2 regions of the Anaeromicrobium sediminis genome follow, and region 1 is predicted to be linked to the other one. Evidence: riboswitches for the same ligand, from Rfam matches in the RefSeq annotation. Region 1 holds a riboswitch; the other holds the start of a gene.
What was found. A riboswitch is a leader RNA that binds a small molecule or an ion and turns the genes downstream of it on or off. The one in region 1 is predicted to bind FMN.
Positions count from the first base shown of each region.

Region 2: it holds a riboswitch for FMN, as region 1 does, so the genes downstream of both, CCE28_RS10845 (ECF transporter S component) here and ribD (bifunctional diaminohydroxyphosphoribosylaminopyrimidine deaminase/5-amino-6-(5-phosphoribosylamino)uracil reductase RibD) in region 1, are expected to answer to the same signal.

Region 1 covers NZ_NIBG01000005.1:167,995-171,405, forward strand. The annotation lists gene CCE28_RS08130 (manganese catalase family protein) at 1-451, opposite strand, end outside; gene CCE28_RS08135 (spore coat protein CotJB) at 470-724, opposite strand; gene CCE28_RS08140 (spore coat associated protein CotJA) at 736-903, opposite strand; FMN riboswitch at 1,045-1,159, shown strand; gene ribD (bifunctional diaminohydroxyphosphoribosylaminopyrimidine deaminase/5-amino-6-(5-phosphoribosylamino)uracil reductase RibD) at 1,467-2,564, shown strand; gene CCE28_RS08150 (riboflavin synthase) at 2,564-3,202, shown strand; gene CCE28_RS08155 (bifunctional 3,4-dihydroxy-2-butanone-4-phosphate synthase/GTP cyclohydrolase II) at 3,223-3,411, shown strand, end outside.
Region 2 covers NZ_NIBG01000008.1:134,112-137,522, reverse strand. The annotation lists gene CCE28_RS10855 (Tex family protein) at 1-591, shown strand, start outside; gene CCE28_RS10850 (hypothetical protein) at 762-1,283, shown strand; FMN riboswitch at 1,339-1,462, shown strand; gene CCE28_RS10845 (ECF transporter S component) at 1,563-2,174, shown strand; gene tsaE (tRNA (adenosine(37)-N6)-threonylcarbamoyltransferase complex ATPase subunit type 1 TsaE) at 2,305-2,763, shown strand; gene tsaB (tRNA (adenosine(37)-N6)-threonylcarbamoyltransferase complex dimerization subunit type 1 TsaB) at 2,760-3,411, shown strand, end outside.

The DNA of each region.
Region 1 (3,411 bases):
CACTTACTTTTATAATGGCTTCATAAGTGGCTCGAGCCTTTTGTTCTGCTGCCATATCCTCATGTAAGTTTGCTATTGGGTCTTCCTTAGCTTGGATAAAGGTGGCTGTCCAAGGCACTCCAGAAGCGTCATGGGGGAATGGATTACGACCATGGGATACAAAATGAGCTTCAAAGGGAGTTCCTTTTATTTGGTCAATGGAAGCATTTTTTACTAATTTCCATGCAAGGGTTCCTATTATTTCCCAATGGGCCAATTCTTCTGTGCCTATATCTGTTAGTATTCCCTTAGCCTCATTGGTAGGCATGGAATATCTTTGAGTTAAGTACCTTATGCCAGCAGATAATTCACCATCTCCACCACCGAATTGTTCTAGTATCATAGCAGCTAGTGCTGGATTAGTAGTATCTACTCTAACTGGATATTGCAATTTCTTTTCGTATACCCACATATAAAAACCTCCTATAATTTAACTAAAATCATAATCCCAAGGCCAAGGTGTTTGTATATATTGCCAAGTATCTTTATTTTCATCTGAAATACTTAAAGGACCATACATTGTTGTATATTTGTCTCTAAGATATTTATGTTGCATGCGAATATTATTGTGAATCTGAAGGGCCTTTTTATCATCAGGATGAGTATCTAGATACAGGCTTATCTCAAGAAGAACAAAGCTTATTTCCATGAGTTTTTTTAACATACTAGATTGTCGTTTATCCATAATAACACCTCCTAGTGGCCACGTACAAAAGGTTGATATAGTTCAGGAAATAGGGTTCCTCTCATTAGAGCTTCTTCTGGAGAGTAGGTTTTATCTAGCCTTTGAAAGGGTACATAAGCTCGGGCTAGAATCATTTTCTTCTTGGGTTCTTTCATATAAGGGGACTTGTGCTCGTGCATAAAAACACCTCCAATTTTATAGTTTTATTTTAAAAAACTCTATAAAAATATAGTATGTAAAGGTCACTTAGGTGGTGAATACTAGAAAATGTATATTGACAAATATAATAAGTTAAACTATAATCAAATTAATTAAATAGTGTAAACCTTCAGGGCAGGGTGAAATTCCCGACCGGCGGTTAAAGTCCGCGAGCCAATAGGCTGACTTGGTGAAATTCCAAGACCGACAGTAAAGTCTGGATGAGAGAAGGAGAGAATTAGCTATAGTAATATGGCTATGTTTATGATATTTTGTATATTTACCCTGAAGAATTATTTCTTCAGGGTTTTTTAATACATATCTTTTAAGAATAGGTTATTTATATTTAAATAACTATAAATTCTCAAGATTCAAATCTTTCGAACGATCAAATCCTTCTCTTGTCTGAGAACATTTTCCTGAAAGCAAATAAATCAGTATTATTAAATATTTTTAATGTGTTATAAAAGCATAAGCTTTGGTGGAACATAATAAGAAAACATGGTGTATGAAATAATTTTTTGTTTCTTTAAGAGGTGAAAATATGGATGAAAAATATATGAAAAGAGCTATTGAGTTAGCTAAAAAAGGAGAAGGATTAGTAAGTCCTAACCCCTTAGTAGGAGCAGTGATTGTAAAGGATGGAAAAGTCATAGGAGAAGGCTATCACAAATACTATGGTGGTAATCATGCTGAAATAGAAGCTTTTAATTCAGCTGTAGATGAGGTAGAAGGGGCTACCATGTATGTGACTCTAGAGCCTTGCTTCCATCAGGGAAAAACTCCACCCTGTGTAAATGAAATAATAAAAAGAAAAATTAAAAGAATAGTTATTGGAATAAAAGATCCTAATTCATTAGTGGCAGGTCAGAGTATTAAACTTTTAGAAGATGAAAAAATAGAAGTGGTTGTAGGGGTTTGCAGTGAAGAAATAAAGATTTTAAATGAGGAATTCATAAAATATATAACTACTAAAGAACCATTTTGTATATTAAAAAGCGCCATGACTTTAGATGGGAAAATTGCCACTAAAACTGGTGATTCTAAATGGATAACTAATGAAAAGAGTAGGGAATATGTACACAAATTGAGAAATAGATTAAGTGCCATTATGGTAGGTGTAGATACTATCATTAAAGATGATCCCATGCTAAATACTAGGCTTGCAGGTATAAGTATAGATCCTATAAAGATAATAGTAGACACTAAAGGACGAATTCCTATAGAGTCTAGGGTTGTAAATATGGATTCTGACAAGGGCGTTATAGTGGTCACTACTAATTTAGTAGATAAAGAAAAGGAAGAAGAATTGAAAAATAGAGGAGTTAATTTAATTAAGACTCCCCTTAAAGATAATAGGGTAGATTTGAAATATTTATTTAAAGAATTAGGGAATAAAGGGATTGATAGTGTGTTAGTAGAAGGTGGAGGAACCTTAAATGACAGTTTGTTAAGAGAAGACTTAATAGATAAAATCATATTTTTTATAGGTCCTAAGATTATAGGAGGGAAGGAAAGCAAAAGTCCTGTAGAAGGAATGGGAGTGTCTTTCATGAGGGATTCTATAGAAGTGGAGAATATAAAGGTTAAGTCTTTTCATGATGATGTTATGATAGAAGGTTATGTAAGGAGGCATGTGTAGTGTTTACAGGACTAGTTGAGGAAATTGGTAGGGTAAAGAATATTACAAAAGATAATAAGGGTGCTCATATAGTTATAAAAGCAGAAAAAATATTAGAAGATGTAAAATTAGGAGACAGTATAAGCACTAATGGGGTATGTCTCACTGTAACTAGTTTTAGCAAAGATGAATTCACTGCTTATGCCATGCCTGAGACTATGAACAAAACTAATTTATCCCTATTAAAATCTAATGATTTAGTGAATTTAGAAAGGGCTTTAAAATTAGGAGACAGGCTAGGTGGTCATATGGTATCTGGTCACGTGGACGGGGTTGGAAAGATAGTAAATATAAGAGATGATTCTAATGCTAGAATCTTTGAAATAGAAGTGGAAAGAACTTTAACCAAGTATATAGTACCTAAAGGTTCCATAGGTATAGATGGAATTAGTTTGACTGTAGTTGATACAAAGGAAAACAGATTCTCTGTTTCCATAATTCCTCATACGAAGGAAGAAACAACTCTCTATACTAGAAAAATAGGCCATAGGGTGAATATAGAGTGTGATTTTCTCGGAAAGTATGTGGAAAAAGCTTTAAACTATACTGCTAAAAGTAATATAGATGAGAGTTTCTTAAAACTAAATGGATTTTGCTAATTAACTGAGGAGTGAATATTATGTTTAATAAAATTGAAGAGGCTATAGAAGATATAAGATTAGGGAAAATGGTAATTGTGGTAGATGATGAAAATAGGGAAAATGAAGGGGACCTACTTATGTCAGCCAGTATGGTTACACCTGAGAGTGTGAACTTTATGGCTAAGTATGGGCGAGGACTTATATGTGCTCCCTTAGAGAAAGAAAGA
Region 2 (3,411 bases), on a different contig from region 1:
ATTAAAAAGGTTAAGAGGCTTGGTAATAAAGCATTTGAACAATGTGCAGGTTTCTTAAGAATTTCAGATGGGAAAAATTCACTGGATAATACAGCAGTTCATCCAGAGTCCTACAAAGTAGTATTAAAATTACTTAGTGATTTATCCTATACAAATGAAGACATAAAAAATGGCCATATGTCTGATATAGAAGATAGAATAAAAGAAAAATATGGTGACATTAAAACTATAGCAGATGAGTTAGAAATAGGAGTACCTACCCTAGTAGATATAATAGGAGAACTAAAGAAGCCAGGCCGCGATATAAGAGAGGAAATGCCAAAGCCTGTATTCAGAAGTGATGTTCTTAAGATGGAAGATTTGAAGGTGGATATGGAGCTTACAGGTACGGTTAGAAACGTGGTAGACTTTGGTGCCTTTGTAGATATTGGAGTAAAGCAAGATGGTCTAGTTCATATATCTCAACTAAGTGACAAATTCGTAAAAAATCCTATGGATATAGTAGCTGTAGGAGATGCTGTTAAAGTAAAGATTATAGATATAGATTTAAAAAAGGGAAGAATTAGTTTAACCATGAAGGGAATAAAATAGAATAAGAAAGTACCAGCAATTGTTATATGCTGGTACTTTTTTTGATACATTTTAATTAACATATATACAAATCTTAAATTTATATTAAATAAGAATACTATAGGAAGGAATTATGTTAATAAAGAGGAATTATATAAAATTCAAGATGAAAGTGTTAAACAGGGGAACTTTTGAATATTATAAATAGTCTAAGTAGTTGGGGATGTTTAATTAAAGGGGGAGAAGAAGGATACATGGATATAATTTCATTAAAAACTATACTCTTTATCATAATTCCAGAAAACATATTAATACTTTTAAGTGGGTTATATTTGGTAAATGAAGGAAATCAAAAATGGAATAAGCTCGTATTTTTGGTCATAGCACAATCCATAAGCTTAATTATAATAAGAAAATATGTACCGTTTCCTACCCATATTCCTGTGGTTATAGGTGTATATATATGCTCAATATATTTTGTTTTAGGTATATCATATAAAAAAGCCATATGGGCAGTGTTAATACCTGTGATAGCCATATATATTATAGAGAGTTCTGTACTAATTTTTCTGAAAGTAAAAATAAATCACTTGTTTTATTCAGACTGGGAGAAGATAAAATATGCTCTACCCCATGAAATATTTCTTTTAGTTACATATTTAATTTGTAAGTATACTAAGCTATCTTTAGCAGAAGAATTAGATATATGTTGAATAATTAAATAAATTAATATATAATGTAATTAATTAAATATAATATTAAAAATTAGGTATTCTTCGGGGCAGGGTGAAATTCCCGACCGGCGGTAAAAGTCCGCGAACCATAATATTATTATGGTTGAACTGGTGTAATTCCAGTACCGACAGTAAAGTCTGGATGGTAGAAGAAGGTTTATTTGTGACTTTTTCATGCCCGAAGTGTATTATGCTTCGGGCATTTTTATTTTTAGAATGTGCCTGACTATGGAATTACCTATCTAAGGAGGAGTATATATGAATAAAACTAGTACTATTAATGGAGGTACTTTAGGAAAAACTCATGTAATGACTAAAATAGCAGTATTATCAGTTTTTTCTTATGTACTAATGTTATTAGAATTGCCACTGTTTTTCTTTCCAGAGTTTTTAAAAATTGATTTGAGCGATTTACCAGCTTTAATAGGAGCCTTATCACTAGGGCCTATGGCGGGAGTTTTAATTGAACTTATTAAGAACTTACTTAATTTAATTACAAAGTCATCTACTGGAGGCGTTGGAGAATTAGCAAACTTTTTAATTGGAATATCTTTAATAGTACCAGCTAGTATGGTTTACAAGAATAATAGAAATAGAAAGGGCGCATTAATGGGAATGGCTGCGGGAACTTTAACTATGGCAATTGTAGGAGCCTTAGCTAATTACTTTATATTAATTCCCTTTTACTCAAACTTCATGCCTATAAATGCCATAATAGACATGAGTAGGGCAGCTAATAAATATGTGGTAGATTTAAAATCCTTAATATTATATGCTGTAGTTCCATTCAATTTGATAAAAGGAACTTTAGTATCAGCTGTAACTTTAGTAATATATAAGAAAATATCACCTATTTTAAAGATAAAGTAAGCTAGTGACGGTTATTTACAAAATAACCGTCCTATTTTTTTTGTTTTTGTTGAATGATGGCATATGAAATTATATAATTGATTTTGGATAATAATAATAATGAGATAATAGACTAAATGAGGTGTAACATTTGAAAACTATAATAAGTAATAGTGAGGATAAAACTTTTAATATAGGATATAAACTTGGAGAATTACTTCAAGTGGGAGACATAGTATGTTTAACGGGAGATTTAGGTGCGGGAAAGACTACTATGACAAAGGCTATTGCTAAAGGTCTTAATATAGATGAATACATAACTAGTCCAACGTTTACTATTGTTCATGAATACGAAGGTCGCGAAAAGTTATATCATTTTGATGTATATAGGGTAGGATCTGTAGAAGAAATGGAAGATATAGGATATGAAGAATATTTTTATTCAGAAGGTGTCTGTGTAATAGAATGGGCTAACTTAATTGAGGAAATAATACCTGAAAAGCATCTTTGGATTAATATAAAATATGGTTTAAATAATGAGCGAATAATGGACATGGTACCTACTAGTGAACACTTTAAAAAAATAGTTGAGGAGTTGGAGAGAATATGAAAATATTAAGTATAGATACATCTTCCATAGTATCTACCGTGAGCATAATAGATGAACATAAGCTTATAGGTGAAGAAATTGTAAATAGTAAATTAACTCACTCTGAAAAGCTAATGCCAGCTATAGATAGGGTGTTAAAAAATTGTGAGTTCACCATAGATGACATAGATGTAATTTCAGTAGCATTGGGACCTGGGTCTTTTACTGGCATAAGAATTGGAATAGCTACGGCTAAGGCACTAGCCCATAGTAAAGGAAAAAACATAATAGGAGTGTCAACTCTAGATGGACTAGCCCTTAACATGCCCATGTGTCACATGTTAGTATGTCCCATACTAGATGCCAGAAGAAATCAAGTATATACGGCTGTTTACAAGTGGGATAAGGATAATTTAGAAATAATAAGAAAACATGAAGCTATAGAATTAGATGAAGTATTGGAATATTTAATGGCTAGACCTGAGAGTGTAGTATTTTTAGGTGATGGCGTAGAGAAATATAGAGAAATTATAGAGGAAAAGCTAAAGGATAAAGCATATTTTGCACCAAGGAGTGTGAATATGCCAAGGGCATCATCTATAGGAGAGATTGCCCTTAAGAGAGCTAACTCCAATGATTTTGATAATTTATATGGATTAAATCCCATAT